DNA from 4 places in the Acidovorax sp. GW823-FHT02H02 genome. Region 2 is predicted to be linked to each of the others. Evidence: predicted binding sites of a transcription regulator. Region 2 holds the regulator's gene; each other region holds the start of a gene.

The links. The regulator LexA, encoded in region 2, represses DNA repair genes until DNA is damaged. The targets are predictions, from matches to a motif close to ACTGTATNNNNATACAGT.
Region 1: a site for LexA is predicted at 2,882-2,899, ahead of imuA (translesion DNA synthesis-associated protein ImuA). Genes of this name have one in related genera too.
Region 3: a site for LexA is predicted at 2,315-2,332, ahead of recA (recombinase RecA). Genes of this name have one in related genera too.
Region 4: a site for LexA is predicted at 2,924-2,941, ahead of AC1RDS_RS10420 (LexA family protein). Genes of this name have one in related genera too.

What each region holds. Positions count from the first base shown of each region.
Region 1 covers NZ_JBXAJH010000003.1:230,078-237,219, forward strand. Annotated here, with positions in the region: gene AC1RDS_RS04660 (carboxymuconolactone decarboxylase family protein) at 30-425, shown strand; gene AC1RDS_RS04665 (PAS and helix-turn-helix domain-containing protein) at 535-1,080, opposite strand; gene AC1RDS_RS04670 (CoA transferase subunit A) at 1,157-1,864, shown strand; gene AC1RDS_RS04675 (3-oxoacid CoA-transferase subunit B) at 1,868-2,506, shown strand; gene imuA (translesion DNA synthesis-associated protein ImuA) at 2,930-3,787, shown strand; gene AC1RDS_RS04685 (Y-family DNA polymerase) at 3,750-5,270, shown strand; gene AC1RDS_RS04690 (error-prone DNA polymerase) at 5,546-7,142, shown strand, end outside.
Region 2 covers NZ_JBXAJH010000026.1:11,349-18,490, reverse strand. Annotated here, with positions in the region: gene AC1RDS_RS19960 (DNA polymerase III subunit chi) at 1-246, shown strand, start outside; gene AC1RDS_RS19955 (hypothetical protein) at 498-710, shown strand; gene AC1RDS_RS19950 (branched-chain amino acid ABC transporter substrate-binding protein) at 842-1,972, shown strand; gene AC1RDS_RS19945 (D-2-hydroxyacid dehydrogenase family protein) at 2,100-3,107, opposite strand; gene lexA (transcriptional repressor LexA) at 3,753-4,427, opposite strand; gene AC1RDS_RS19935 (asparaginase) at 4,509-5,462, shown strand; gene adk (adenylate kinase) at 5,522-6,178, opposite strand; gene kdsB (3-deoxy-manno-octulosonate cytidylyltransferase) at 6,335-7,141, opposite strand; gene AC1RDS_RS19920 (Trm112 family protein) at 7,138-7,142, opposite strand, start outside.
Region 3 covers NZ_JBXAJH010000020.1:6,831-13,972, forward strand. Annotated here, with positions in the region: gene argC (N-acetyl-gamma-glutamyl-phosphate reductase) at 1-455, shown strand, start outside; gene recX (recombination regulator RecX) at 630-1,091, opposite strand; gene recA (recombinase RecA) at 1,158-2,255, opposite strand; gene AC1RDS_RS18280 (MarR family winged helix-turn-helix transcriptional regulator) at 2,396-2,917, shown strand; gene AC1RDS_RS18285 (LysR substrate-binding domain-containing protein) at 2,890-3,834, opposite strand; gene AC1RDS_RS18290 (tripartite tricarboxylate transporter substrate binding protein BugE) at 3,945-4,910, shown strand; gene AC1RDS_RS18295 (N-formylglutamate amidohydrolase) at 5,027-5,956, shown strand; gene AC1RDS_RS18300 (response regulator) at 6,096-6,770, shown strand; gene AC1RDS_RS18305 (sensor histidine kinase) at 6,983-7,142, shown strand, end outside.
Region 4 covers NZ_JBXAJH010000008.1:40,900-48,041, reverse strand. Annotated here, with positions in the region: gene AC1RDS_RS10445 (hypothetical protein) at 1-132, opposite strand, end outside; gene AC1RDS_RS10440 (helix-turn-helix domain-containing protein) at 286-492, shown strand; gene AC1RDS_RS10435 (HAD domain-containing protein) at 543-980, opposite strand; gene AC1RDS_RS10430 (DNA/RNA non-specific endonuclease) at 1,237-2,031, opposite strand; gene AC1RDS_RS10425 (SOS response-associated peptidase) at 2,107-2,748, opposite strand; gene AC1RDS_RS10420 (LexA family protein) at 2,986-3,429, shown strand; gene AC1RDS_RS10415 (Y-family DNA polymerase) at 3,508-4,818, shown strand; gene AC1RDS_RS10410 (DUF4113 domain-containing protein) at 5,163-5,312, shown strand; gene AC1RDS_RS10405 (hypothetical protein) at 5,749-6,837, shown strand; gene AC1RDS_RS10400 (hypothetical protein) at 6,883-7,142, shown strand, end outside.

The DNA of each region.
Region 1 (7,142 bases), on a different contig from region 2:
GGCGGCCCCAATCGAACAGGAGAGCCCGCATGACGCAGCAACCCCCCTCCACCAAAGACTTCGACCAAGGCCTGGCCACGCGCAAGCAGGTCATGGGCGAGGACTTCGTGGCCAAGGCCTTTGGCAATGCCACGGCATTCACCCAGCCCATCCAAGAGTTTATCACCCGCAATGCCTGGGGCGATGTGTGGCAGCGCCCGGGGTTGGACATGAAAACGCGCAGCCTGATCACGGTGGCATTTCTCACGGCACTGGGCCGGCAGCACGAGCTCAAGGGCCATGTGCGCGGTGCGCTCAACAATGGCGCCACGGAGCAGGAGCTTCAGGAAGTGCTGCTGCATGCCAGCATCTACTGTGGCCTGCCGGCCGCGGTGGAGGCTTTTCGCACAGCGTCCGAGGTGGTGGACGGTCATGGAAAGGGCTGACGGTGCGCTCTTGCGCTTGGACTGCTTCCTGTCGCCCGTAGAACTGGCTTGGCCAGGCCAGTGGTAGTGTCCCCCTCAGGGGGAAGGCGCGAAGCGACTCAGGGGGAGCCTATGCTCCCGCCACCAGCTTGTGCACCAGATCGGCCGCGGTGGAGGCGTTGTACTTGCGCATCAGGCGGGCACGGTAGATTTCCACGGTGCGGTGGCTGATCTCCAGGGTCTTGCCGATTTCCTTGGAGGTCAGGCCTTCCAGCAGCTTGGCGGCCACTTCGCGTTCGCGCCCCGTGAGTTCGGCCTTGACGGTGCGCTGCGAACTGAGGTCTTCGAAGCTCCAGATGCCCGATTCGTGGGGGGCTTCGCGGTTGAGGGCGCGGCCCGACACATGGCACCAGAACACTTCGCCGTTGGCCCGCTTCATGATGCGGCTGTCGGCATAGTGGCCCTTGGCGTTCAAAATGGGTTCCATGTGCGCCCCCAGGCGTTCGTACTCGTCGGTGCTGGGGTAGAGCACCTCGAACGATTGCCCGATCAGCACTTCGCGCGAGGCGCCGAACATTTCACAGACCAGCCGGTTGCAGTCCATCATGGTGCGGTTGCGCGAGAGCACCAGACCCACGGGGGCAAATTCGAAAGCCAGTCTGTAATCAACGTCCATAGTGCAAATCTTTACGGGGTACTACTTATCTGTGTACGTAGTATCGTAGCGCATCAAAACTATCAAGGAGATCGTGGTGAAAAAGTTATTTCCTTCCGCAGCCAAGGCCCTTGAAGGCGTGGTGGCCGATGGCCAGCTGTTGGCCGTGGGCGGCTTCGGCCTGTGCGGCATTCCCGAGGCGCTGATCGACGCGCTGCGCGATTCGGGGGTGAAGAACCTCACCGTGATCTCCAACAACGCGGGCGTGGACGGCTTTGGCCTGGGTAAGCTGCTCGAAACGCACCAGATCAAGAAGATGATCTCGTCCTATGTGGGCGAGAACAAGGAATTCGAGCGCCAGTTCCTGGCGGGCGAACTGGAGCTGGAATTCACGCCCCAGGGTACGCTGGCCGAGAAGCTGCGCGCGGGTGGCGCGGGCATCCCGGCCTTCTTCACCAAGACCGGCGTGGGCACCATCGTGGCCGAGGGCAAGGAGCTGCGCGAGTTCGATGGCGAAACCTATGTGATGGAGCGCTCGCTGGTGCCCGAAGTGTCGCTGGTCAAGGCCTGGCGCGCCGACCAGTCGGGCAACCTGCAGTTTCGCCTGACGGCACGCAACTTCAACCCGGCCGCCGCCATGGCCGGCAAGACCTGCATCGTGGAGGTGGAAGAGGTGGTGGAGACGGGCGCGATCGACCCCGACCAGATTCACCTGCCCGGCATCTATGTGCACCGCATCGTGCTCAACGCCCACCCTGAAAAGCGCATCGAGAAGCGCACGATCACCGAGACAACAGGAGCCTGAACCATGCCTTGGACCCAAGACCAGATGGCCGCCCGTGCGGCCCAAGAACTCGAAGACGGCTTCTATGTGAACCTGGGCATCGGCATTCCCACGCTGGTGGCCAACTTCACCGGTGACAAGGAGGTGTGGCTGCAGTCCGAGAACGGCATGCTGGGCATCGGGGCCTTCCCCACCGAGGACAAGGTGGATGCCGACCTCATCAACGCTGGCAAGCAGACCGTGACCACCATCCCCGGCTCGTCCATCTTCAGTTCGGACCAGTCCTTCGCGATGATCCGCGGCGGCAAGATCAACCTGTCCATCCTGGGCGCCATGCAGGTCAGCGAGCAGGGTGACCTGGCCAACTGGATGATCCCCGGCAAGATGGTCAAGGGCATGGGCGGCGCCATGGACCTGGTGGCCGGCGTCAAGCGTGTGATCGTGCTCATGGAGCATGTGGCGCGCAAGAAAGACGGCACCGAAGACCTGAAAATCCTGCCCCGGTGCACGCTGCCCCTCACGGGCGTGGGCGTGGTCGACCGCATCATCACCGACCTGGCCGTGATGGACGTGACGCCGCTGGGCCTCAAGGTGGTGGAGCTGGCGCCGGGCGTCACGTTCGATGCCCTCCAGGCCAAGACGGGTGTCACGCTGCTGCCCTGAAGGCACTGCTTGACCTGCCATAGCACGGGCCCGCGCAAGCGGGCCTTTTGCTGGCGGACGCCTTTGCGCAGTGGAAACAGTCCAGGCAAGCTTGCCGGCCTCCGCCAGGCAGGAGGCCGGCCGCGCGCTCGCCTTTGCCGACACCCGGCTGCAGGCATGGCAAAAGGCGTTGATCGAGGCCGGCTGGCTCCCACCCTGGGCACCAGGGCGATCTGCTCGAACAGTGGCAAGGCGAGGCCGTGGGCCTGGCCGAAGTGGCTCTGGTGGGCGTGAAGCACTGTGGCCGACTGGTGCGATGGGGTGATGCGCATGTTGTAGCGGCCCCAAAGCGTCTCTTTTCTTCTGGCTGGGTGGTTGGTGGTGGAAGACAGGAATACTGTGTATATTCACAGTATTCCTGTCTTCTGAACCCTTGCCACCACCATGATTGCGCCACGCTCCACTTTGCGGGTTGCGCTCGATTTGCCGTCCGCCATGCCTGGTGTCTGGCATGCAGACGCATTGGGCGCGGGCCCGCAGTCCGCGCAGCCCACCGGATACGCGCTGCTGGATGCGCAACTGCCGGGCGGTGGCTGGCCCGTGGGGGCGATGAGCGAGGTATTGCAACCCATGGTGGGCCTGCACGAATGGCAACTGGTGCTGCCTGCACTGGCGCAGGCAGTGGCTCGGCGCGTGGGGGCCGTGGTGGTGGTGGCGCCACCGTGCGAGCCCTTTGGCCCGGCGCTCAGGGCGCAGGGGTTGCCGGCACAGCGCTTGTGCGTCGTGCGGCCCGACAACGCCAAGGCGGCGCTCTGGGCGGCCGAGCAGGCGCTGCGCTGCCGCGATGTGCTGGCCGTCATGGCCTGGCTGCCGCAGGCACTCCCTGCGGCCTTGCGCCGCTTGCAGCTGGCGGCGGCGCAACAACAGCAGTTGCTGTGGGTGTTTCGCCCGGTCCGTGCCGCACCGCAGGCGTCGCCGGCCTTGCTGCGGCTGCAGGTGCAGGGGCTGGCCCTGCCAGGGGATGCCGTCCTATCGCCTGGCATGCAGGTGCAGATCCTCAAGCGCCGAGGGCCGCCTCTGGTGCAGGGGCTGGATCTGCCGGGCTGCCACCCCCGTCTGGCCCAGGTGCTGGCGGCGCAGGCCGCGCGGCGGCGCGCAGCGCAGGGGGTGACCGGTGCAACAGCGGTGCGTCACAGTGCGGTGCCAGCGCTGACTATGCGTCCGGTGCTGGCGCCTGGGCGGGGCGCGCCAGAGAGGAGGGGCCATGCACTGGATCGCACTGCCGTTGCCATGGTGCGATGAGCCTGCGGCACCTCCGGGCGCCGCTGTGCAAGCCGCGGCGGCGGGCTGGTGGGCTTTGCGCTTTACGCCGCGCGTGGCCCTGGTGGATGGCGACGCCGTGCTGTTGGAGGTGTCCACCACCGAGCGGCTCTGGGGCGGGCGCGATGCCTTGCGGGCGCAGGTGCTGCAGGCCTGGGCCGATGCATCTGGCGGACCGCCTGCACACACGGCCACCCGGGAAGTGCGGGTGCAACCACCAGGCACACAGACGGCGTGGGGCTGCGGGCCGACAGCCCTGGTGGCGCAGGCCTGGTTGCGTATGGCGCAGGCGGGGCGTGTGCCACCAGGGCAGGGCGTGGAGCCGGGTGTGGACGGCTTGCCCTTGCACACGCTGACCGCACTGCGCCCGCATGTGGCCAGCCTGGAGCGCATGGGTTGTCGCACCTGGGGGGCGTTGCGGGCGCTGCCGCGTGCCGGGGTGGCCAGGCGTTTTGGTGGCCAGGTGTTGCGGGTGCTGGACCAGGCCTTGGGCGACGCTCCCGAAGCCCACGCCTGGCTGGAGCTGCCCGAGCAGTTTGTGCTGACCGCCGAGCTGCCCGCACTGGCCGAATCGGCCGATGCGCTGCTCTGGAGTGCCAGCCGCTGCCTCGCGGCCCTGCAGGGCTGGCTGCAGGCGCGGCAGCAGGGCGCAGTGGCGCTGGAGCTGGCCTGGCGCCACGACCTGCGGCGCATCGACGGTGTGGCCATTGCCCCCACGCAGGCCCTGCCGGTGCGCACCGCCCAGGCCACGCAGGACATGGCGCACCTGCGGCGCCTGCTGTCGGAAAACCTGGCGCGCACGGCCCTGGCGGCACCGGTCAACCAGATCACGCTGCGCCTGCTGGAGTCGGCCCCATTGCCGCACCGCAGCGCGAGCCTGCTGCCGCCCGGCGATCTTGTGGGCGGTGGCCGTGACGACCCGGCTTCAGCGCCAGGCGAGGCCTTGCACCAGTTGCTGGAGCGCCTGTCGGCCCGCCTGGGGTCCAGCCAGGTGGTGGCCCCCGTGCTGCAGGCCGACCACCGGCCCGAGCACATGCAGCAATGGCGCCCGGCGACCGAGGTGCTGAACCATGACCGCGCCCACCCCGGCACCCCTGCCGCCGACACGCATGCCCCCGACGCCACCCTGTGGCCCACCTGGCTGCTGCGCCCACCCCGGCGGCTGGCGGTGCAGGGCAACCGTCCCTGTCACCACGGCTTGCTGCGCCTGCTGGCGGGGCCGCACCGGTTCGAGGCGGGCTGGTGGTCGGCCGCAGGCGAGGGCGCTGGCGACCCGGGCCATTCCTGTGCGGGGTTGGCGCTGCGCGATTATTTTGTGGCGCACAACGATGTGGCGGGGCTGGTGTGGGTGTTCCGCGAGCGGTGGGTGCCGCCCGCTGGCGGCGCGATGCAGGAGGGCGCGATGCAAAGCGCGTTCACGGCCGCGCAGCCGCACCGCTGGTTCCTGCACGGCATCTATGGGTAAGAGCCTGTTCACGATCTCCCAGGGGTCGCGCAGCGGTCTTTGCGGGATGGGATGCAAGGCGCGGTGTGCAGTGGATAGCCCGGCTATCCACAAGCGCCGCAACGCCGCAGACCGCCCGCAAAGACCACTGCCCGATGGGTTGGAGCGAAATCGGGCGATTGGACGCCCCGGCTGCTTGCATGGGCACCAGCCCATGCGGCGCATCCGAAGCATCCACTCATCCCGATTGCGCTCCAACGCGATCCCCTGCGAGATCGAGAACAGTCTCTAAGGCCATGGCGTCTGTCACAGTGCCGTCCCCTGCGCCCTTGCCGGGCTATGCCGAGCTGCATTGCCTGTCCAACTTCAGTTTCCAGCGCGGCGCCTCCCATCCGAAAGAGCTGGTGGCGCGTGCTGCCCAACTGGGCTACCGGGCCCTGGCGTTGACCGATGAATGCTCGGTGGCAGGCGTGGTGCGCGCCTGGGAGGCCGCCAGGGAATGGGGCTTGCACCTTATCGTGGGCAGCGAGTTTGCGTGGGGAAAGCTGCGCCTGGTGGCCCTGGCTCGGAATGGCGAGGGCTGGGGCAATCTGTGCGAGTTCATCACCGCAGCGCGGGCGGCGGCGCCCAAGGGGCAATACCAGGTCGGCCCCGGCAGCCCCTTCAATCTCCTGGAGGGCTGCGAGCTGCTGCTCGTTCCCCGCCGCGAGTGCTTTGATGCTTCTGATTTTGCAGCTGTTAGCGCTTGTATATCAATTGTTAGAGGGCAATTTGGTTCAAATTTCGGTGCCCACCTCTGGCTGGCGGCAGAGCTGCACCTGGCCCCCGACGACAGCCTCTGGCTGGCCACGCTGCAGCGCGTGGGCGCGGCGCTGGGCCTGCCGCTGGTGGCCGCGGGCGATGTGCACATGCACGCCCGCTCGCGCAAGCCGCTGCAGGACGTGATCACCGCCGTGCGGCGGGGCTGCAGCGTGGCCGAATGCGGCTTTGCGCTGCAGCCCAATGCCGAACGCCATTTGCGCCAGCGCGTGCGCCTGGCCGGCATCTACCCGCCCGAACTGCTGGCCGCCACGCTCACGGTGGCCGCGCGCTGCAGCTTCAGCCTGGATGAAATCAAATACCGTTACCCGCAAGAGACCGTGCCCGCCGGCATGACGCCTGCCCAGGCATTGGCGTGGCTGGCACAAGAGGGGGCCCAAGGCCGCTATCCCCAGGGGGTGCCCGACTGGATTGCCGCGCAGATCCACAAGGAGCTTGCGCTGATTGCGCACTGCCAGTACGAGATGTACTTCCTGACCGTGCACGACATCGTGCGCTTTGCGCGCAGCCGGGGCATCCTGTGCCAGGGGCGGGGCTCGGCCGCCAACTCGGTGGTCTGCTATGTGCTGGGCATCACGGCGGTCAACCCCGAGGATTCGCACCTGCTGTTCGAGCGCTTCATCAGCAAGGAGCGCAGCGAGCCGCCGGACATCGATGTGGACTTCGAGCACGACCGGCGCGAAGAGGTCATCCAGTACATCTACGCCAAATACGGCCGCGAGCGCGCCGCCATCACCGCCGTGGTCACCAGCTACCGCACGCGCAGCGCCCTGCGCGACGTGGGCAAGGCGCTGGGCGTGGCACCGGTGCTGGTCGATGCCTTTGCCAAAGACCACCACTGGTTTGACGAAGACATGGCCGCCGACCGCCTGCAGCAGCTGGCTGGCGACCGGGGCGTGCCGCTGTCGGCGCACCAGGCCGCGCTGTGGCTGGAGCTGGCCGCGCAGCTCAAGGGCTTTCCGCGCCACCTGGGCCAGCATGTGGGCGGCTTTGTGCTCACCCAGGGCAAGCTCACGCGGCTGGTGCCCGTGGAGCCCGCCAGCATGGAAGGGCGCAGCGTCATCCAGTGGGACA
Region 2 (7,142 bases):
GGGGACGAGCTTTTGCGTTTCTCCCCTGTGGTGCTCGCTCTGGATGCGCGGCAAGCGCCGCATCAAGAGATGCTGCTCAACATGGGAGGTGAAGTCCCTGAAGGGTTTGGTAGCTTTGCTCGTTTGGTCGAAGTGGTGAGTGCCACGGATGAAGCGGACCGGCGTGGAGCGCGAACCCGCTGGCGCCACTATGCATCGCGAGGGTATTCCATCACCCGCCATGATCTGGTCTCGAAAGCTGACTGATGCCTCTTCCTCCCAAGTCACTCCCTCGTTTTGTGCCAACCCTCACTGAAGTGGTACAGGGGGTGGACATGCTCCCCGTTTCAGTGCCTCTGGCGGTCGAACCCACCATTGCGAAACCCGCACCGTCGCCCCAGTTCGGGGTTTTGCCTCCTGTGGCGCCTGTGCAGACGTTGGACAGGAATGCGGCGGGTAATTACGGTGCCCGGCCCATCCAGTCATCCCCCCGTCCGGTACCACCCGTGCCGCCGGGCATGGAAGAGTACATGGTGCACCGAGTGATGCAGCGCGTCGATGGGGTGCTGGATCAGCGGTTGCGTGAAGCGATTGCCCTGGTGATACAGGAGCAGACACGCTCCGTGCTGCCCCGCCTTCGGGAAGAGATTGAATCGGTGGTACGGCATGCGGTCTATGAAGCAGTGGCCGACGAATTGGCTGGCGGTGCTTCGCCGCAGCCGGGGAGATGACAGGGTAACTCCCTGTGGTTTCCCGTGCATTTACGCGTGTTCCCTAGTGATCTGGCCCGTAAATTGCGATATGTTCACCTGCGTTGAGACACAAGAACTATTCTCAGCGTTTATCTTTACTGGAGATTAATATGCAATTGAAGTTGAAACTGACCGCTGTTGCTGCTATCGCGGCTGTTGCTGGTATGGCCTCTGCACAAGAGCAAGTGGTCAAGATCGGCCATGTGGCTCCGGTTTCCGGCGCGCAAGCCCACTATGGCAAGGACAACGAAAATGGCGCGCGCATGGCCATCGAAGAGTTGAACGCTCAGGGCATCACCATCGGTGGCAAGAAGATCAAGTTCGAGTTGCAAGCCGAAGACGATGCAGCGGACCCCAAGCAGGGCACGGCGGCTGCACAGAAGTTGTGCGATGCCAAGGTGGCTGGCGTCGTGGGTCACCTGAACTCCGGCACAACCATTCCTGCGTCCAAGGTCTACAACGACTGTGGCATTCCCCATGTCACGGGTGCAGCCACCAACCCCAACCTCACGAAGCCTGGTTACAAGACCACATTCCGTATCATTGCCAACGACAATGCCTTGGGGGCTGGACTGGCTTTCTACGCGGCTGACACGCTCAAGCTCAAGACCGTCGCCATCATTGATGATCGCACGGCGTATGGCCAGGGTGTGGCCAACGTGTTCAAGAAGGTGGCTGCAGAAAAGGGCATGAAGGTGGTGGACGAGCAGTTCACAACCGACAAGGCCACCGATTTCATGGCCATCCTGACGGCTATCAAGTCCAAAAATCCTGATGCGATCTTCTTCGGCGGCATGGATCCCCAGGGCGGCCCGATGCTGCGCCAGATGGAGCAATTGGGCATGGGCAACGTGAAATATTTCGGTGGTGACGGTATCTGTACCTCCGAAATCGCCAAGCTGGCTGCCGGTGCCAAGACGCTGTCCAATGTGGTGTGTGCCGAAGGCGGTGCGTCACTCGACAAGATGCCCGGCGGCAAGGCATGGAAGGCCAAGTACGATGCCAAGTATCCAGGCCAGTTCCAGGTCTATAGCCCCTACACCTATGACGCCACGCACTTGATCGTGGACGCCATGAAGCGTGCCAACTCGGTGGACCCCAAGGTCTATACCCCTGAATTGCTCAAGTCGCAATATAAGGGCGTAACCTCCACGATCGCATTTGAGCCCAACGGTGAAATGAAGAACCCCGCCATCACCCTGTACGTGTACAAGGACGGCAAGAAGACGCCTCTGAACTGAATTCAGAGACAACTTGGCGGCATCTTTGGGTGCTGCCCACCTACCAAAATGGCTTCCTTCGGGAAGCCATTTTTTATGGGATGCCTGCTCAATTCACAACGGCGGGAACTGGAGGTTGCGCCGGCACTCAGCGCCGGACTTGCAGTGCGCCCGGGTTCACGATATTCGTCGGCGTACCCTTGATGTAGTTCACCACGTTGTCGAAGGCAGCACCGAAATACAACTCGTAGCTGTCCTGCTCGACATAACCAATGTGGGGCGTGCAGATACAGTTTTCCAGGCGCAGCAGGGCATGGCCTTGCAGGATGGGTTCGCTCTCAAACACATCAACGGCTGCCAAACCTGGGCGTCCTCGGTTCAGCGCCGCAATCAGGGCGTCGGGTTCAATCAATTCAGCGCGCGAGGTATTGACCAGCAGTGCGGTGGGCTTCATGCACGACAGGTCTTCCAGCGAAATGATGCCGCGGGTTTCATCATTGAGTCGCAGGTGCAGAGAGAGCACATCGCACTGCGAGAAGAACTCTTCCCTATTGGTAGCCGCCTGGTATCCGTCGGACAGGGCCTGGGCGCGGGAGGCCTCACGACCCCACACCCGTACGTTCATGCCAAATGCCCGGCCGTAGCCGGCCACCAGTTGTCCAATACGGCCATAGCCCCAGATGCCCAGTGTTTTTCCTCGCAGTACGCTGCCGATGCAGAAGTTGGGGGGCATCGAGGCCGCCTTGAGACCGGACTGTTGCCAGGCGCCATGTTTGAGGTTGGCAATGTACTGGGGCAAGCGCCGCATGGCTGCCATCACCAGCGCCCAGGTAAGTTCAGCTGGCGCCACAGGTGAACCTACCCCCTCGGCCACGGCGATGCCACGCTCGGTGCACGCAGTCACATCGATATGGCTGCCGATCTTGCCGGTTTGGGCAATCAGCTTCAGTCGTGGCAGTTTTTCGACCAGCTGGCGCGTGATCTGGGTGCGTTCACGCACCAGCACGATGATGTCTGCATCTTTCAGGCGCACGGCCAGTTGCCCCTGGCCTTTCACCGTGTTGGTGTAGACCTTTGCTGAGTAGGGATCGAGCCGGCTTGCGCAATGGAGTTTGCGCACCGCATCCTGATAGTCATCCAGAATCACAATATTCATCCCGCCATTGTGCCTTGGCGGGGGCTGGTCGGAAGTCTTGCCGCCCCTAGGCTCTCGAACAGAATGCAACGTTTTGTGGCACCCGTTGCGCCAGAGCTGGGGATATGGACCTCAGTGGCATGTTTCGCAAGCTGCCATGCGCTCCAGCTCGGCGCAGACATCGGCCATGCGGCCCGAGATGACCATGCGCCCGACCTCTGAGCGGGATGCCGGATGCAGAACGCGCACAGGGCGTCGGGTGCCTCGACGGCTTGCGGCGCCCGGCCCGGTGGTGGTGCAAGACGCACTGTGCATGCGAGCAGCGGGCTGACAGCCTGCGCTGCCTGACGCCGAACCTGCCACCTCTGGGACGATGCTGGCCACCGCGCAGGACAAAAGACCTTCGTGGCGCACGCAGGGTGTGCGAGCCGAGTGCGCAGGGCTGTGCGCAGGCGTGCAGCGCCTGGGGTGCAGCCACTGCGCGAGGGTGTGAATCGGTTGAGATAGTGCAGAGAGTGCGAACAAGGCAAGTCCCATGTGAAAACTCCATGTATCAGGGGTTGAGCACAGGCAGGATTGCAGGGGGTGCGCGCTCTCAGGGCTGGAAAACCCGCCAGGGGCTTGCCAAACGCCCGCCACCTGAGGCGCGCAGCAGAGGATGGGGAATTACATGAGCATGGTGTTGCGGATCAAGCCCACGGCCAGGCCTTCAATCGCGAAAACCTCGCCTGGCTGAACCACAATCACGGGGTAATCAGGGTTTTCGGGCAGCAGCTCAATGGTGCTGGCCGTGCGACGCAGGCGTTTGACGGTGACATCGTCACCGAGCCTGGCCACCACGATCTGGCCGTTGCGGGCTTCCCGGGTGGATTGCACGGCTAGCAGGTCGCCGTCCATGATGCCGGCGTCGCGCATGGACATGCCGCGTACCTTGAGCAGGTAGTCGGGCTTGTGCTGGAAGAGACTGTTTTCCACACTGTAGGTCTGGTCCACATGCTCCTGCGCGAGAATGGGCGAGCCCGCAGCCACGCGGCCAATCAGGGGCAAGACCAGCTGCGACAATCCCGGGATGGGCAGGCTGAACTGGGTGCCGCGCGCTGCATTGATGGAGCGCACTGTGTCGCCACGCAAGCGGATGCCGCGGGACGTGCCGCTGACCAGCTCGATGACGCCCTTGCGGGCAAGGGCTTGCAGGTGCTCTTCTGCGGCGTTGGCCGACTTGAAGCCCAGCTCGGTGGCGATTTCTGCCCTGGTGGGCGGAGCGCCGGTGCGGGAGATAGCCACCTGGATCAGGTCCAGGATTTGTTGCTGGCGGGCCGTGAGCTTGGGGTTGTCGAGCATGGTGTTTCCAGTGCGTGCCACGTTGGTGGAGATAACTGTGTATTAATCCAGTTACTGTATTTTTCACCAGTTTTTCAAAGGATGCAAGTGAACAGTCAAAAAATTGTGGTCTTGGGAACCGGTGGAACCATTGCTGGCACTTCTGCTACCCGGGGTGACAACATTGGTTACACCGCCGCGCAGGTGGGGGTTGAGCAGTTGCTGCATGGGGTGCCCGGCTTGCAGGCAGTGGCCTGCGGGGGGCTGGAGGCCGAGCAGCTGGCACAACTGGACAGCAAGGACATGGAGTTCAGTGTGTGGCAGGTGCTGGCAGAGCGCTGCACCAGCGCGCTTGCCGATCCCGAGGTGCGCGGCGTGGTCATCACCCATGGCACGGATACGCTGGAAGAGACCGCCTGGTTCTTGCACTCGGTGCTGGACGCCCGCAAGCCGGTAGTGTTGACCTGCGCGATGCGGCCCGCCACGGCCTTGACACCTGACGGCCCGCAGAACCTGCTCGATGCCGTCGCCGTGGCGACGACTGCGGGGGCCAGGGGTGTGATGGTGGTGGCGGCTGGCGTGGTGCATGGCGCGCAGTGTGTGCAGAAGGTGCATCCCTACCGGGTGGATGCATTCAGCTCGGGGGATGCCGGCCCGCTGGGCTGGGTGGAGGAGGGGGTGGTGCGTTTGGTGCAGGGTTGGCCGTTGGCACAATCAGGAGAGGCGCAATTTGCTATTGGAAGGGTAGCAAATTGCGTGCAATGGCCGCGTGTCGAGGTGGTGATGAGTTACGCTGGCGCCACGGGTGCGCTGGTGGACGCGCTGGTGCGCGACGGCGTGCAGGGCATTGTGGTGGCCGCCACGGGCAACGGCACGCTTCATCATGTGCTGGAATCAGCGCTGCTGCGCGCGCAGGCGGCTGGTGTGAAAGTCATGCGTTCCACGCGCTGCCCGGAAGGCCAGGTGTTGCCCAGGCCCGGCGATGCGTTACCCGATTCCCGGGGCCTGTCCCCTGTGAAGGCACGCATCTCGCTGATGCTGGATCTGCTGCCGTGATCGCTTATCGGCAGTAACGCACCCACCGGAGGCCCAGCCGGTGCGGATCGCGCGGTGGTTCAGCTCGCCAGGGCCTGCATTGCGCGTGCCGTGATTTCTTCGACGCTGCCCGTGCCGCTGATGGCGCGGTATTTGGGGGCGGCATCGGGCTCGGCCTTGGCCCAGTGGCTGTAGTAGTCCACCAGCGGGCGGGTCTGGTCGCTGTAGACCTGCAGGCGTTTCTTGACGGTTTCTTCCTTGTCATCTTCGCGCTGGATCAGCTCTTCGCCGGTCAGGTCGTCCTTGCCTGCCACCTTGGGTGGATTGAACTTCACGTGGTAGGTGCGGCCGCTGGCGGGGTGCGAGCGGCGGCCGCTCATGCGCTCGATGATGGCGTCGAACGGCACATCGATTTCAAGCACGTAGTCGAGCTTGACGCCTGCGGCTTTCATGGCGTCGGCCTGGGGGATGGTGCGGGGAAAACCGTCGAACAGGAAGCCCTGGGCGCAGTCGGGTTGCGTGATGCGTTCCTTGACGAGGCCGATGATGATGTCGTCGCTGACCAGGGCGCCCGAATCCATCACGGCCTTGGCCTGCAGGCCCAGCGGCGTGCCAGCCTTGACGGCTGCGCGCAGCATGTCGCCGGTGGAGATTTGCGGGATGCCGTATTTCTGGCAGATGAACGTGGCTTGCGTGCCCTTTCCGGCACCGGGGGCGCCCAACAGAATCAGTCTCATGGAAATCCTCGAAGGTTAGAAATCGGCTGGCACGGCTGGCAGTAGGCGCAACGAAGGCCCAAGACGCAGTGCTTTCTTTGCGGGCAAGGATAGCATGTGCATGCCTCGCCCTGGCTTACGGCGAGGGTCCCCAGCCAAGGGGTGGCTGCCGTGGTTTCAGGCCAGCAGTGCGCGCACCCGATGCAGGTCGGCGGGCGTGTCCACGCCCGGGCCGGGAGCCTGAGCCGCAATGTGCACGGCAATGCGGTGGCCATGCCACAGGGCGCGCAATTGTTCCAGCGCTTCCACCGCCTCGGTGGGCGCCTGGGCCAGGCCAGGAAACTGCCGCAAAAATCCGGCGCGATAGCTGTAGATGCCGATATGGCGCAGCGGTGCGAACCCGTTCAGGGCCGCCACGCCCGGTGCGGCTTGGGCCGCGGCGCCTTGCCACCAGGACTGGCCCGCGTGGTCGCGGGCGTGCGGAATCGGTGCCCGGCTGAAATAGTGGGCCAGGCCCCGCGCATCCAGCACGACCTTGACGACGTTGGGGTTCTCGTAGTCGGCCAGGGTGTGGATGGCGTGGGCTGCCGTGCCCATGCTGGCTTCGGGGCGGGCGGGCAGCAGGGCCGCCACGGCATCGATGAGCGCGGGGTCCATCAGGGGCTCGTCGCCCTGCACGTTGACCACCACGGCATCGCCGTCCAGTCCGAGCTGGGTGCAGGCTTCTGCCAGCCGGTCGCTGCCGCTGGCGTGGTCGGTGCGCGTGAGCAGGGCCTGCACCCCGTGGGCCTGGCAGGCCTGCAGGATGCGCGGATCGTCGGCCGCCACCACCACGCGGGCTGCAGCGCTTTGCGCGGCGCGGCGGGCCACATGCACCACCATGGGCAGGCCGGCGATATCGGCAAGAGGCTTGTCGGGCAGACGGCTCGATGCCATGCGCGCCGGGATCAGCACCGTGAAGCCGGTGGCCGTGGCGGGGCTCACG
Region 3 (7,142 bases), on a different contig from region 2:
TGATCGAAGCCTATGAGCAGGGCCAGGCGGCGCCGTTCGAGCTGTATGCGCTGGGCCTGTCGCACAAGCACCTGCCGGAGATCCTGAAATACACCGGGCTGACACGCCGGCCCATTTTTGTGCCCGCTGTTGGCAACTTCCGCCAGGGCATGCTGGTGCAACTGCCCCTGCACCTGGATCTGCTGCCGGGCCAGCCCAAGGCGGCCGATCTGCACGACGCGCTGGCGGCGCACTACGCGCAAAGCAACACGCCTGCGCAATGGGTGAGCGTTCTGCCGCCCACCGAAGACGGCAAGCTCGAACCCACCGCGCTCAACGACACCAACCGGCTGGAGCTGCGCGTGTTCGCCAATGAAACTTATCGCCACGCGGTGCTGGTGGCCCGCCTCGACAACCTGGGCAAGGGTGCCAGCGGTGCGGCGGTGCAAAACCTGCAGTTGATGCTGGGTCTGTGAGCCGGCAGGCCCCGCGGCTGCGGAGCGTTGCACAGCGGATGGGCAGATTCGGCGACGGATTTGCGCATTATTGAAGAGCTGGCGGCGCTTATCGGCAAGGTGCTTTCGGCTTTTCTGGTTTCAATTCTGCGGTGAAGCCGGCCACGGAGGATTGCCGCAACCTCTCCCGCGCTTTCACTCCACTTCTTCGTCCGGGCTGCCGCACTGCACCACGCGGCGCACCACATCGCCCGCAAAACCGCGCGCGGCCAGAAAGCGCATCTGCCGCGCCCGCTCCTGCGCATCGGTGGCCACGCGGCCAAAGCGCTGGCGCCAGACGGCCTGGGCGCGCTCCTGTTCGGTGGCGCGCAGGCGTTCGGCCGTGGCGCGCACCAGATCATCGTCGAGCCCCTTGCCGCGCAGCTCGTGCACCAGGCGCTGCGTGCCCAGCCGCGCGGCGCGGCGGTGCACCAGCGATTCGGCCACGCGCGCGGCGTTGATGAAATCCTTGGCCTGCAACTCGTCGAGCACGGCGTTCAGGTCATCGCCCTCTTGCACATGGCGCGCCAGCTTGGTGGCCAGCTCGGCGCGCGAATGCTCGCGCTGGGCCAGCAGCCGCAGTGCGCGGCCCTTGAGGGAAAGGGTGCCAAAGCCCATGGCGGTGATGCTCTGCTATGGATGGCTACTGGCGCTTATCGGACAAGCGCCAGCTGCTTGCCTTGCTTACTTGTCTTCCTTCTCGCCCTTGGCGGGCTTGCCGGCGGGTGCGGCTTGCAGGGCGGCAGGCAGCAGCGCGATGCCCAGGCTCTCGCGCACCTTGTTCTCGATCTCGCGGGCCAGGTCGGGGTTCTCGCGCAGGAACTCGCGGGCGTTGTCGCGGCCCTGGCCGATCTTTTCGCCGTTGTAGGCATACCAGGCGCCGGCCTTCTCGACGATCTTGGCGTTCACGCCCATGTCGATGATCTCGCCCTCGCGGCTGATGCCTTCGCCGAACAGGATGTCGAACTCGGCCGTCTTGAAGGGCGGGCTCACCTTGTTCTTGACCACCTTCACCTTGGTTTCGTTGCCGATGGCGTCGTCGCCCTTCTTGATGGTGCCGGTGCGGCGGATATCCAGGCGCACCGAGGCGTAGAACTTGAGCGCATTGCCGCCGGTGGTGGTTTCGGGCGAGCCGAACATCACGCCGATCTTCATGCGGATCTGGTTGATGAAGATGACCATGCAGTTGGTCTTCTTGATGGTGGAGGTCAGCTTGCGCAGCGCCTGGCTCATCAGGCGGGCCTGCAGGCCGGGCAGGCTGTCGCCCATTTCGCCTTCGATTTCGGCCTTGGGGGTGAGGGCGGCGACGGAGTCGACCACGATCAGGTCCACGGCGCCCGAGCGCACCAGGCTGTCCACGATTTCGAGCGCCTGCTCGCCGGTGTCGGGCTGGCTGATCAGCAGGTCGGACAGCTGCACACCCAGCTTCTGGGCGTATTGCACATCGAGGGCGTGCTCGGCATCCACAAACGCGCAGGTGCCGCCCTGCTTTTGCATCTCGGCAATCACCTGCAGCGTGAGCGTGGTCTTGCCCGAGGATTCGGGGCCGTAGATCTCGACCACGCGGCCGCGCGGCAGGCCGCCCACGCCCAGGGCAATGTCCAGGCCCAGCGAGCCGGTGGAGACCACCTGGATGTCCTCGATCACCTCGCCCTCGCCCAGGCGCATGATGGTGCCCTTGCCAAATTGCTTCTCGATCTGGGCGAGCGCGGCGGCCAGGGCCTTGGCCTTTTCGGCGTTTGCGGGCAATGCGGGGTTGGTGCCTTTGACTGCGACGTCCATGAGAAACTCCTTGAAAAACAACAGGTTGGATGCTGGCATCGCTCTGCGGTTAATCACAGGCTGGATGCTTGAACAGTAGTTTATGCGCGCTGTGAAATCAAAACAAAGCAATTTTTGGTCAGTTTGCCTGACAATTTGGCATGAGTGATTTTTCCCCTGCCGCCGCTTCCCCTGCGCCTTCCCAGGGGCCAGACGACCGCTGGCGCCAGACCCACCTCGGGCGCCTCATGGGCAGCGCGCTGCGCCGCTTCGATGCCCGGGTGCTGCAGCTCATGGCGCGCAATGTCGAGGTGCCGCTGGCCTTGTCCAACCTAGCGGCGCGCGACCAGGTGACCGCTGCCCATGTGCATATCACCCGGCATCTTGCGCTGTCGGGCGACCGCCTGACCGACCTGGCCCAGCGCGCGTGCATGACCAAGCAGGCCATGGCCCACCTGGTGGACCAGTGCGAGGCCTGGGGGCTGGTCACGCGCGCGGCCGATCCGCTGGATGCGCGCGCGCGCCGGGTGTGTTTCACACCCACGGGGCTGGCCTGGCTGCAGGCGTTCCGGGACGCGGTGGCGCAGGCCGAGGCAGAGTTTCGCGCCGAGGTGGGCCACGACGTGGCCACCGTGGTGGCCATTGGGCTGGAGGCCTACGCGGGCGGCGACGCCGGCGCCTGAGCACCCACCGGCGCGGCGCAGGCCAGCAGCCATTGCCGAAAGCACTGCAGCGCATGCAGCTGCGTGCGTCCTTCGGGGTAGCAGAGCCAGTAGCCCACATCGCTCTGGTAGCCGCCGCGCTGGGCGGAATCGGCCAGCGGCTCGCGCACCAGGCCGGCGGTGATTTCGTCCTGCACCAGGCAGCGCGGCACCAGGGCCAGGCCCATGCCGGCCATCACGGCGCGGATCATGGTCTGGAACTGGTCGAACTGCGGGCCGGCCAGCGGGTCGATGGCGCCCGGCACGCCGTGCGTCTCGCTCCAGCGCAGCCAGGCCTCGGGCACGGTCACATGGCGCAGCAGGGTGTGGCGCGCCACATCGCGCGGGGCATGGATGGGCCAGTCGGCCACCTTGGCGCGCGGGGCGATCAGCGCCACGTCGTTGCCCGTGATGTAGTGGGCGTGGGCGCCAGGCCAGTGGCCATCGCCAAACAGAATGGCGCAGTCGAGCTCGGGCCGCTCGAAGTTGTAGCTGTGCACATAGGGCACGAAATGCAGCGTGACCTGCGGATGCTGCTGCTGAAACTGCGGCAGCCGTGGAATGAGCCACTTGGCGCCAAAGGTGGGCAGGCTCGACAGGTGCAGCGCGCCGCCGCCGTCGTCGCTGGTGATGAGCTCCAGCGTGGCGGCTTCGAGTTGCAGCAGCACGGCCTGCACGGCCTTCTCGTAGCGTTCGCCGGCAGGGGTGAGGGCCAGGCGCTTGCGGGTGCGCTCGAACAGCGGCACGCCCACCCAGGTCTCCAGGTCCTTGACCTGCTTGCTGACGGCGCTCTGCGTGAGGTGCAGCGCCTCGGCGGCGCGCGAGACGCCACCGAACCGCGCCACGGTGGAGAACGCGCGCAGCAGGTGCAGCGGGGGCGCGAGGCGGCGCAGCGACATGGTGGTGGTACTCAAAACATTCCAGATTGGAATGTTATCAGGCATATTCATTGCTTGGTCAATGGCGTCCCTTTCGTTAACCTCGGTGCATCTCAAAGGAGAAACAAGCTATGCAACGCCGTCACCTGCTGGCCACATTGGCTGCCGTATCTTTAGCGCCTGGAATGTCTTTTGCCCAGGAGGGCAAGCCACTGCGCATGATCGTCCCCTTTCCGCCCGGGGGCGCCACCGACATCACGGCACGCACGCTGCAGGACGCCATGGCCCGCATCCTCAAGCAGCCCGTGGTGCTGGAAAACCGCGGTGGTGCGGGCGGCTCCATCGGCATGGCGGAAGTGGCCCGCGCCCCGGCAGACGGCCTCACCATCGGCGTGGCCACGCTGTCCACCCATGGCGTGAACCCCGCCGTGTACAGCAAGCTGCCCTACCACCCCACCAGGGATTTCGTCGGCGTGACCGAGATCGTCAAGGCCCCGGGCGTCATCGTGGTCAACCCCAAGGCGCTGCCCGTCAAGGATTTTGCCGACCTGGTGAAATATCTCAAGGCCAACCCCGGCAAGGTGTCGTATGCCACGCCGGGCAACGGCACCATCGGCCACATGTGGGGCGAGCTGTTCAAGAGCAGCACAGGCACCTCGATGGTGCACATCCCCTACCGTGGCGCGGGCCCGGCCATCAACGACGTGCTGGCGGGCCAGGTGGCGGTGTACTTTGACCAGGTGGCTTCGTCGCTGCCGCACGTCAAGGCCGGCAAGGTCAAGGCGCTGGCCGTTTCGTGGCCCCAGCGGCTGGATGTGCTGCCCGATGTGCCTACCTACGGCGAACTGGGCCATGCCGCCAACAACGATCCGTCGTGGTTTGGCCTGGTGGCGCCGGCCGGCACGCCGCCGGCGGCGGTGGATCGCATCCAGCAGGCCGTGGCCCAGGCCCTGCAGGAGCCCGCCGTGCGTGAGCGGCTGGCCGCGCAGGGGCTGTACCCCTCGGGCACGACGCCCAAGGCCTTCACGGCCCAGATCGCCCGCGAAATCGACAAGATGAAGGGCGTGGCGGCATTCGCCAAGGTCAGCCTCGACTGATCGCAGTACGGGCCTGCGGGCCCGACGGCCACAGCCGGACAGGCACAGGAATAACCATGGGGTCTGTCGGGTCCGGGCGGCGAGGCCGGCCGCCCCCCATTCAGCACACTCTGCCTATGCATGCAGCCTTGAAACTCATCAACCACCGCTTCCAGCAAGCCCAGCCCGGTGCCACGGGCTCGCCCGGTGGCGCAACGCCGCCCGTGCGCATGGTGTCGCACCAGCCCGGCACCACGCCGCTGGTGCTCGACTCCCCGCACAGCGGCACCCAGTACCCCGCCGACTTTGGCTCCGCACTCGACCTGGCCACGCTGCGCCGCGCGGAAGACACGCATGTCGAGAAGATCTACGCCTTTGCCCCCGCGCTCGGCGTGGCCTGGATCGAGGCCCATTTCCCCCGCATCTACCTCGATGCCAACCGCGACACCACCGAGCTGGACACCACGCTGCTCGATGGTGAATGGACCGAACCCCTCTCCACCGACCCCAAGGTGCTCAGCAAGGTGCGCCTGGGCAAGGGCCTGGTCTGGAAGTTCACCGACGACGGCGAGCCCATCTACCAGCGCCTGCTGTCCGTGGCCGAGGTGCGCGCACGCATCGACCGCTGCTGGCGCCCCTACCACGCGGCGGTGGGCGCGGCCATCGACGCGGCCCATGCGCGCCACGGCTACAGCATCCACCTCAACTGCCACTCCATGCCCGCGGTGGCCGGGCGTTTTGCCACGGAATTCCCGGGCCTCGTGCATGCCGACTTCGTGGTGGGCGACCGCGACGGTAGCACGGCCAGCCCGGCGCTGGCGGCCCTGATCTGCGAGCACCTGCGCGGCTGCGGCTACAGCGTGGACTACAACCACCCGTACAAAGGCGTGGAGCTGGTGCGCCGCTACGGCAACCCGGCGCAGCAGCGCCACAGCATCCAGGTCGAGATCAACCGCAAGCTCTACATGGACGAGCACACGCTGGCGCAGCACCCCGAGGGCATGGCCCGCCTGCAGGCCGACCTGCAGGCCCTGGTGCACAAGCTGCTGGCCACCGATCCGCGCTGAAAGGCAGCGGTGGCCGGGGGGGGCAGCGCGCCACCGCCGCGTTCTCCCGGCAAAGTGCGCAGCATTTGCGGGGCTGCGCCGCCTAAAATCGTGGCACAGGCGCGGCGCCAGACCGCTGCCCCCCACCAGGAGACCCCGCATGCGCATCCTCATTGCCGAAGACGACCAGGTGCTGGCCGATGGCCTGCTGCGCACGCTGCGCGGATCGGGCGCCGTGGTGGACCATGTGGCCAGCGGCAGCGAGGCCGATGCCGCGCTCATGACCAACAACGAGTTCGACCTGCTCATCCTCGACCTGGGCCTGCCCAGGATGCACGGCCTGGAGGTGCTCAAGCGCCTGCGCAGCCGGGGCTCGGCCCTGCCGGTGCTCATCCTCACCGCCGCCGACAGCGTGGACGAGCGCGTGAAGGGGCTGGACTACGGCGCCGACGACTACATGGCCAAGCCGTTCAGCCTGCAGGAGCTCGAAGCCCGCGTGCGCGCCCTCACGCGCCGGGGCATGGGCGGCACCAGCAGCGCCATCAAGCACGGGCCCCTGGTGTACGACCAGGCCGGCCGCGTGGCCACCATCGACGGCAAGATGGTCGAGCTGTCGGCGCGCGAGCTGGGCCTGCTCGAAGTGCTGCTGCAGCGTGCCGGCCGCCTGGTGAGCAAGGAGCAGCTGGTGGAGCGCCTGTGCGAGTGGGGCGAGGAGGTGAGCAACAACGCCATCGAGGTCTACATCCACCGCCTGCGCAAGAAGATCGAGAAAGGCCCGATCCGCATTGCCACGGTGCGCGGGCTGGGCTACTGCCTGGAAAAGATTCCTGGATAAGGATGCACTCCCTGAGTCGCTTCGCGCCTTCCCCCTCTCCTTCGGGAGGGGGACGCACCCGGTGGCCTGGCAAAGCCAGTTCCACGGGTGCACTGGCCTGGGCCGCGCCAGTTGCACCGGCTGTGGGTGAGTGCGGTGTCCAAGTTTGAAGCAAAAATAATAGCTTTTGGCGCTTATTGGATAAGCGCCAGAGGCCAAAAAGGCTTGAAACCTTGAAAATCTTCCAGCGCGAGCAGCGCTCCCTGTTCGGCGAAATCCTCGACTGGATGCTCACGCCGCTGCTGCTGCTGTGGCCCGTGAGCCTGGCGCTGACCTGGCTGGTGGCGCAGGGCCTGGCCAACAAGCCGTTTGACCGTGCGCTCGAATACAACG
Region 4 (7,142 bases), on a different contig from region 2:
AAAGGGGCGAAAATAGTGGACTCCTTCTATCAGCACACTGTCCTTAAGCCGCTCGCGGATCGTGCGCACGTCGTACTTGATACGCGTCGACAGCTCGTCGGTTGTCAGATAAGTTAGCTCCTCAGTGTTCATTTCTTTGCTCCTGGTGTTATCGCTTGCTAAACTAGGAGACCAGAAAGACTTTCAAATGCTCTTTTTGATCTCCTGGAGAGCATTGTGCACCTCTTTTTAATCCTCCACAAGCTTTTTTAACCTCCTAGAGATTAAAAACATCTTTTAAAGACCATGATCCGCTGCCACTTAGGCCGTTTGTTGGGCGAGAGAAAGCTAAAAATCAGCGATGTCGCCCGCGATACAGGCATCAATCGCGGAACGCTGACGCGGCTGTATCAAGAGACAGTCGAAAGAATCGAAATAGATGCAATCAACCGTTTGTGTGGCTATCTTGGAGTTACGGTAGCCGATCTCCTTGAATACCAGCCTGATGAGTAAGCGCTAACAGGCCTCTGCCTGACCGCCACTATGTGCTTCCCGGCAGCCGCTCAGCATCCTGAGGGATGCGTGTTGGTGTGGTCCAGCCACGCCGTGACCTGGCTTTTGACGTGCTGGCAGCTGATGCCGGTAGCAGGGTCACAGGCCACCACCTGAAGAGGGAATCCCGCTGGAAACTCGCTGGGCTCATCGTCAATCACAAGGCCGCGTTCAATCTCAGGGTGGGCACTCCGGTACGCCGTGATGGCCTGCAGCTTTTCTCCGGGTCCCACGATATCGATCTCATGGGCACTCAGCGCGCTCAAGAACTCGCGGATCTCTTCATGTGGGTATGTGAGGTGCCAACTGGAGTGCACCACGATGCGAATCGCCGGGTGCGAGCTGAGAATGGCTGCCAGATCAGAGAGCCATTCGAAGGGAAGACAGGACCCTGCAGGCCCGCCGGCTGGGTGCAATACGCCATCGAAGTCGATGAAGATAGCCCTCATTATTTCTTCTCTCTGTTGCCTGTTCGCGGGCTTCCGCGCGGGTCCGGAGTTCATCGTACTAACGGCTCGGTTGATGCGAGCAGGCTCAAGCGCTGTTTAACGCGTGCCCCCTGCAGGAGTGCCCTGCAAATCAAACTGGTTCGAGAGCTGATCAGTTGACGGTCCCGTCATGTTGCACCTTCGATCGACATTGTGTTGGCGGTCCGACCAGGGACGCCCCATTGTGGGCGGTATTCACCAGAGGTGCAAAACACCCTCAATTCGGTTGTGAGCCCGCAAGTCTCGGCAAGAACTCCACCCCCGTACGCTTTACCAGCTCCTCGTAGGTGATGGGCCTGCCGACCCGCTCCTCCTCCCGGTTCTCCTGCCAATGCGCCCAGGCCCGGTTGTCATGCTGGTCGTACACCAGCTTGAACAGGTAGGCTGGAACCCTGACCCCGTTGTTACCGATGTGGGGACTCTCCGGGGTGAACACCGGCCCGGTGATCACGAACACATCGCCCTTGGCCCGCCGGATATACCGGCGAGTGTCCTGCTCGATCTTGGCCCAGGCACCACCGTTGTGCTGGATATCCTGCGGCACCATGTTGGCTAGGCTGAAGCTCTGGGCCATGGCTGTCGGCGTCGGCATGTCTCCTGCCGGGGCCATGTGGCCACGGGAGTAACCCGATCGCTTGTAGTCCTCCAGTTCGGCACGCTCGCCTCGGGGAAGGCGCGCGTCAGCAAAGAACTTGGTCGCTCTCTTCTCGTCAGCGTCCTCGATGGATTGGCGATTCAGGCGTTGCGCCACATAGACCGGCGTCCTGGTCTCCCCGCTGTGCAAGATTGCAAAGGCTTCGTAGCAAAGCTCGCGCAGCTTGGGACGTGCCGGTATGGCGGGTGGTTTGCCATCCACGAAGAACTGGGGACATTGGGCAAATCGGGTCGGATGTCCTGATGCACTGTCCAGGGCTTCAAAGACGGGGAGCCGGGCATGGGCTGCGCTGGTTACGGTCAGTGCCAGGATTGCAGTCAGGCGCAACATGCGCGCCCATAACGCGGTCTGTTTCATTTCAATCGGTTGGTTTATGCTGGATCAATGCATGGGGGCGAAGTGCCCCATGCTTTTGGAAAGATTGCTCGGGCTCTATCCCGCCCGCAGGCCCTCGGCTGGGAAGGGTCGCAGGAATTCCATGCTACGGGTCGCGGGTGCTTGAAGCCAGTCTTCAAACTGTTCCGGTTCCAGAATCACCACCATGCGTTTTTCATCGGTGGGCTTGTGGAACAGGTTCATCAAGGGATGTCGGTCTGCGTTGATGGTCAGCATGGTGAAGCTGTGTACCGTCTCACCCCCCGGAGATTTCCATTGGTCCCACAGCCCGGCGATCCCCATGGGTTGGTCATCCGCACGGCTGATGCGGGTCGCAATGGCTTTGCCCGAACGCCAGTCCGGTTCATAGATGGCCATGGCCGGGATGATGCAGTGGCGGGCTTGACGCCATGCATCCCGGAAGCTGGGCTTGGTGGCCACTGTCTCGGACCGGGCATTGAACGTGTGGCGACCCAGCTTGAGATCGTCAGCCCAGTGTGGCACCAGTCCGAACTGTCCTATCAGGGCTTCATGGGCTGGGACGGCTTCATCGCCCACATCAGCATGCGGGTGCCTGCGGATGAAGCTGCCCTGGTAGCAGGGCCACATGTCCTCCTTGCCTGGGGCGGCAGGAGGCTCAGCCTTGAAGATCTCCCGATAGGTCTCGGGTCGTTGGATGCCCTGGTAGTGGCTGCACATGCCCTGTCCTGTCGTTGTGTGGTGTGTCGTTGTCCCCAATGCACGGGGTCAATGCTGTGGATAGTTCCTGGGATAACCCGCCCATCCTGCGCCAGTACTGGCCTGCAGCGCAGCGCTTAAAAGATGGGCAAACCATTCCAGTCGGACATGGCCCGAGAACTGCAGCAGGGAATATACTGGATATAACAACAGTATTTGTGTCTGCAGCTTGTTCGCCTGTCCTGGCTCCCCTTCCCCATGCACCCGGTTCTCCATTCTTCCTGCTCCACTCCTGTGCCCTATGCCCCTGGACTGACGGCACTGGAGATTGACACGAGCGTGCGTGCGGGGTTTCCGTCGCCTGCAGAGGATTTTCAGGCAGAGCGGATTGATGTTCTGAAGCACATCATCGTGCATCCCCAGGCCACCTACACCTTACGCGTGCGGGGGGACTCGATGCGCGACGAGGGCATCTTCGACGGCGACGTGATCCTGGTGGACCGCGCTATCAAGCCGCGCCATGGTCATATCGTGGTGGCAGTGGTCGATGGGGCCTTCACCTGCAAGAAGCTGTGGCTGCGTGTCGGCAAGCTCAAGCTGCTGTCAGCCAACCCGGAATTCCCGGACATCATTCCCCAGGAGGGCCAGACCATCGAGGTCTGGGGTGTCGTCCTCGCCAGCGTCAAGCGGTTCCAGAACTGAATCCGATGGTGCCCGGTTCTATGACACGTCTCGACAATCAACCCGAGCAGGCGCTCTAAGCACGGCTGGAGGCCCCCTGTGTACGCGCTGGTGGATGGCAATAATTTCTACGTCAGCTGTGAACGGGTGTTCCGGCCGGACCTGCAGCATCGCCCGGTGATCGTTCTGAGTAACAACGATGGCTGCGCCATTGCCCGATCGAACGAGGCCAAGGAACTGGGGGTGCGCATGGGCCATCCCTGGCATGAGATCCGGCACCTGGAACACCAGGCGGGCCTGGTGGCCCTCTCGGCCAACTTTGCGCTGTATGGCGATATGTCTGACCGCATGGCCAGCCTGGTGGCTGCGCTGGGTCACCGCCATGAGGTGTATTCGATTGACGAGAGCTTTGTGGACCTCAGTGGCATCCGGGGCGACATGACCGAACGAGCCCATGCCATCCGTGCCCGGGTGTTGCAGTGGGTGGGCATACCCTGCGGCGTCGGTATCGCCCATACCAAGACCCTCGCCAAGCTGGCCAACCATGTGGCCAAGACGGCTGAACGCAAACCCGGCTCCTACCCCTCGAAATTGGCCCAGGTGTGCAACCTCGCGCAATTGCCCCGTGAAGATCTGGATGCGGTGCTGGATTCGACTGATGTGGGAGAGGTTTGGGGCGTGGGGCGCAAGATCGCGGCCCAGCTCAAGGTTGCAGGCATTGAGACTGTGCTGGACCTGGCTCGGCTCGATCCGGCCACCGTGCGCAGGCGTTGGTCCGTGGTGCTGGAACGCACGGTGCGAGAGCTGCAAGGCATGCCGTGCATAGGACTGGACGATCAACCGCCACCTAAGAAGGAAATCGCCTGCACCCGGTCGTTCGGGCAGCCAGTCAGTGGGCTTGCGGACCTGGAACAGGCCGTGAGCACGTTTGCCAGCATGGCGGCGCAGAAGCTACGCAGGCAGTCCAGCCACACCGCCTATGTGCTGGTGTTCATTCACACCAGCCCATATCGCAAAGGACCGCAGTACGCCAGATCCATCACCGTACCGCTGCTGCGGGCCACCAGCGATACGGTGCCCGTAGTCAATGCCGCATTGGCCGGGCTTCGCCGCATCTACCGACCGGGCTACGCATTCATCAAGGCAGGCGTCATGCTGCTGGATTTGCACAGCGCAAAGCTGCGGCAAGGGGAGCTTGATCTGGAGCCACAGGAAGCCCAAGACTGCACCCGTGAGCGTTTGATGGGGGTGCTCGATGAGCTCAATCAGCGCTACGGGCGGGGGACGCTGAAGCTGGCCAGCGCAGGGGTCGAGGCGCTGGGAGAGCGTGCAAGCTGGGCCATGCGGCAGGAGCGCAGGTCACCGGCTTACACGACTTGTTGGGATGATATGTTGGTGGTGGGGGAATGAGCCGACGTTTTTGCGGAGAGTCTCTATTGCCACTTGTGTGAGGCTGAAGTCCGACGATGGGCGGGCGCTGTTTTGGGGCGTTGAAGGTTTTCCTATATGGTCAGCTATGCAGCGGTTGCAGTCATCCGTTGTTCGCCCTCGAACGCACGCTACTGGTCAGATTGCTGTCATCTACTAAAGGCAAAACTCTGCGAGCTGCTAGCAGTGCATACAGATCTACCCTGTAAGTTCGACCGCCTATCACGCTTGCGCCTCATGTCTAGGGTGTCGACGATGAAAGCCGACACAGTAAGCTTGTCTTGTGTTTTTCAGTTTTTATATGCGCATCGCCGTCTTCATGAACCTTGGCATCGTGCAATTCGCTGGGGGATCTCCAGTTGCACATCGGCAGCACTGGCGCAAGCAACAAAGCCCGAACATGGGGAATGAAGCAGCTGCGGCGCACACCGCAATACACCACACGGTGGGAGGATGTTCCTATCGCGCGCGCATGAAGGTCGGATAGTTTCGCGTCCGCGAAATTCTGAGCCCTCCCCCACTGGCAATAAATATTGATCCCGTTTTCAAGTGGCCCCCGTAGATGGCAACAATCAGGGGCAGCAACGATACGAAGTGCAGCAACGCCAGCGCAACATCGCAGCCCTCAAACGTCAGGCTGTCGCCTTGGGTTTTTAACCCAGTGGAGGCGCTCGCATGAACTTCTGCCTTCTGGTTTGTTTCTTGTGAGACGTATGCTCAGATGTTCGCTATTTGGTGCAAGCCAGTGACAATGGCCCCATCATCACCGTCGGCAAACGCCATGCCAAGAAGCATATTTGGCGCCATTGACAAGTTTCTTCCAAAAGTTTGGCCGCTCCATACCCAGACGCAGCGCAGTGCGGCGCAGACCGTCCAAGGATTCGCAGCGTTTTTAAAGATTCAAATTGGAGATTGAAATTGCCTTTTACGCCATTTCATATGGGAGTTGCGCTCATTGCGAAGCCGGGTTTCAACCGACACTTCAGCGTGATGACGTTCGGTGTGGCTCAGATCGCGATGGACATTGAACCTGGTGTCCGCATGCTGACCGGCGGCGACGTTCTGCACGGCCCAACGCACACTATTCTTGGCGCATTGGCCATTGCATGCCTTGTGATGCTTGTGGGGCGAGGCATTTGCAGCTACCTGCTGAGGAATTGGAACCGGGAGGTCACTCACTACGGGCTGCACCGGCTGGTTCAGCCAGAAACTGTATCAAAAACCGCCTTGATGAGCGGTGCATTGATCGGCACCTTGAGCCATGTGGCCCTCGACAGCCTGATCCACCTTGACATTCAACCATTGCTTCCATTCTCAAGGGCGAATCCTTTGCTAGGCCTGGTCACGCACGACGCGGTGTATGAGCTTTGTGCAATAGCAGCCGTCTTGGGGACAGTGGCGTGGCTTGCATTGAGGTGGGCAAGTCAAACCACTCAATCTGCAAGCATGTCCGCTGCATCGATGATTGGAACTCAGCACCGATTGTGGGCTGTGTGGGTTCGGAAATTGCGCTGGACCTGGTTCTGGATCTTGTTGTTATCGGTCGCGCCAGCCTTGACGTATGGAACAGGGCTATTTTCAATGGGTGTTCTGATGGTCGCTGTCGTCATTGGCGTTCCATTGCTTGTGATCCACAAGATTTTTTCCAAAGACTCGGTAAAGAATGGCGTCAGGAGATTGGCGGTCATGGTGCTGGTGCCGATAGCCTCACTGATCCATGTGTATAAAGTTGACGAGCAGGTTCCGGCAAATGCCGCCCCAATCACAAAGGCCATCGAGTCCTTCCGTCTTGAAACCGGGCACTATCCAGACTCACTGGAACTACTCACGCCAAAGCACCCATCGCGATTGCCAGACCTGACGCCCTCTCTCATTCAGCCGCGGGTTATCTACCGCGTAACGGATGGCAAACCCTACCTCGCAATACCGTCAGCAGCGGGTGATGCATTTTCCAGATACGAGTACGACTTCGAGACCAAGATTTGGGAGCATCAGTCATGAACCGGCGCAGCTTTGCTGCAAGCACTTTTCAATAGCCGGATTCAAATGGACTCGTTCACCGAACTGCAGCGCCCTTGGAAGCTAGCGACACTTGCCATCGGCATTGGGCTGCTGGTCGTTGGATCCTTTTACTACGATGCACCCGACTGGGACATACCGGTCAGTTTCATCATGGCGACTATGGCGTACCTGACAGCATCATGGTCGATGCACGTCATGGTTGAGCGACGGTGGCGGCAATGGCCGGCAATGCTGTTCTGGACGTGGTTTACCGTTGATGGGTGCTACTGGTTGTACTGGCGTTT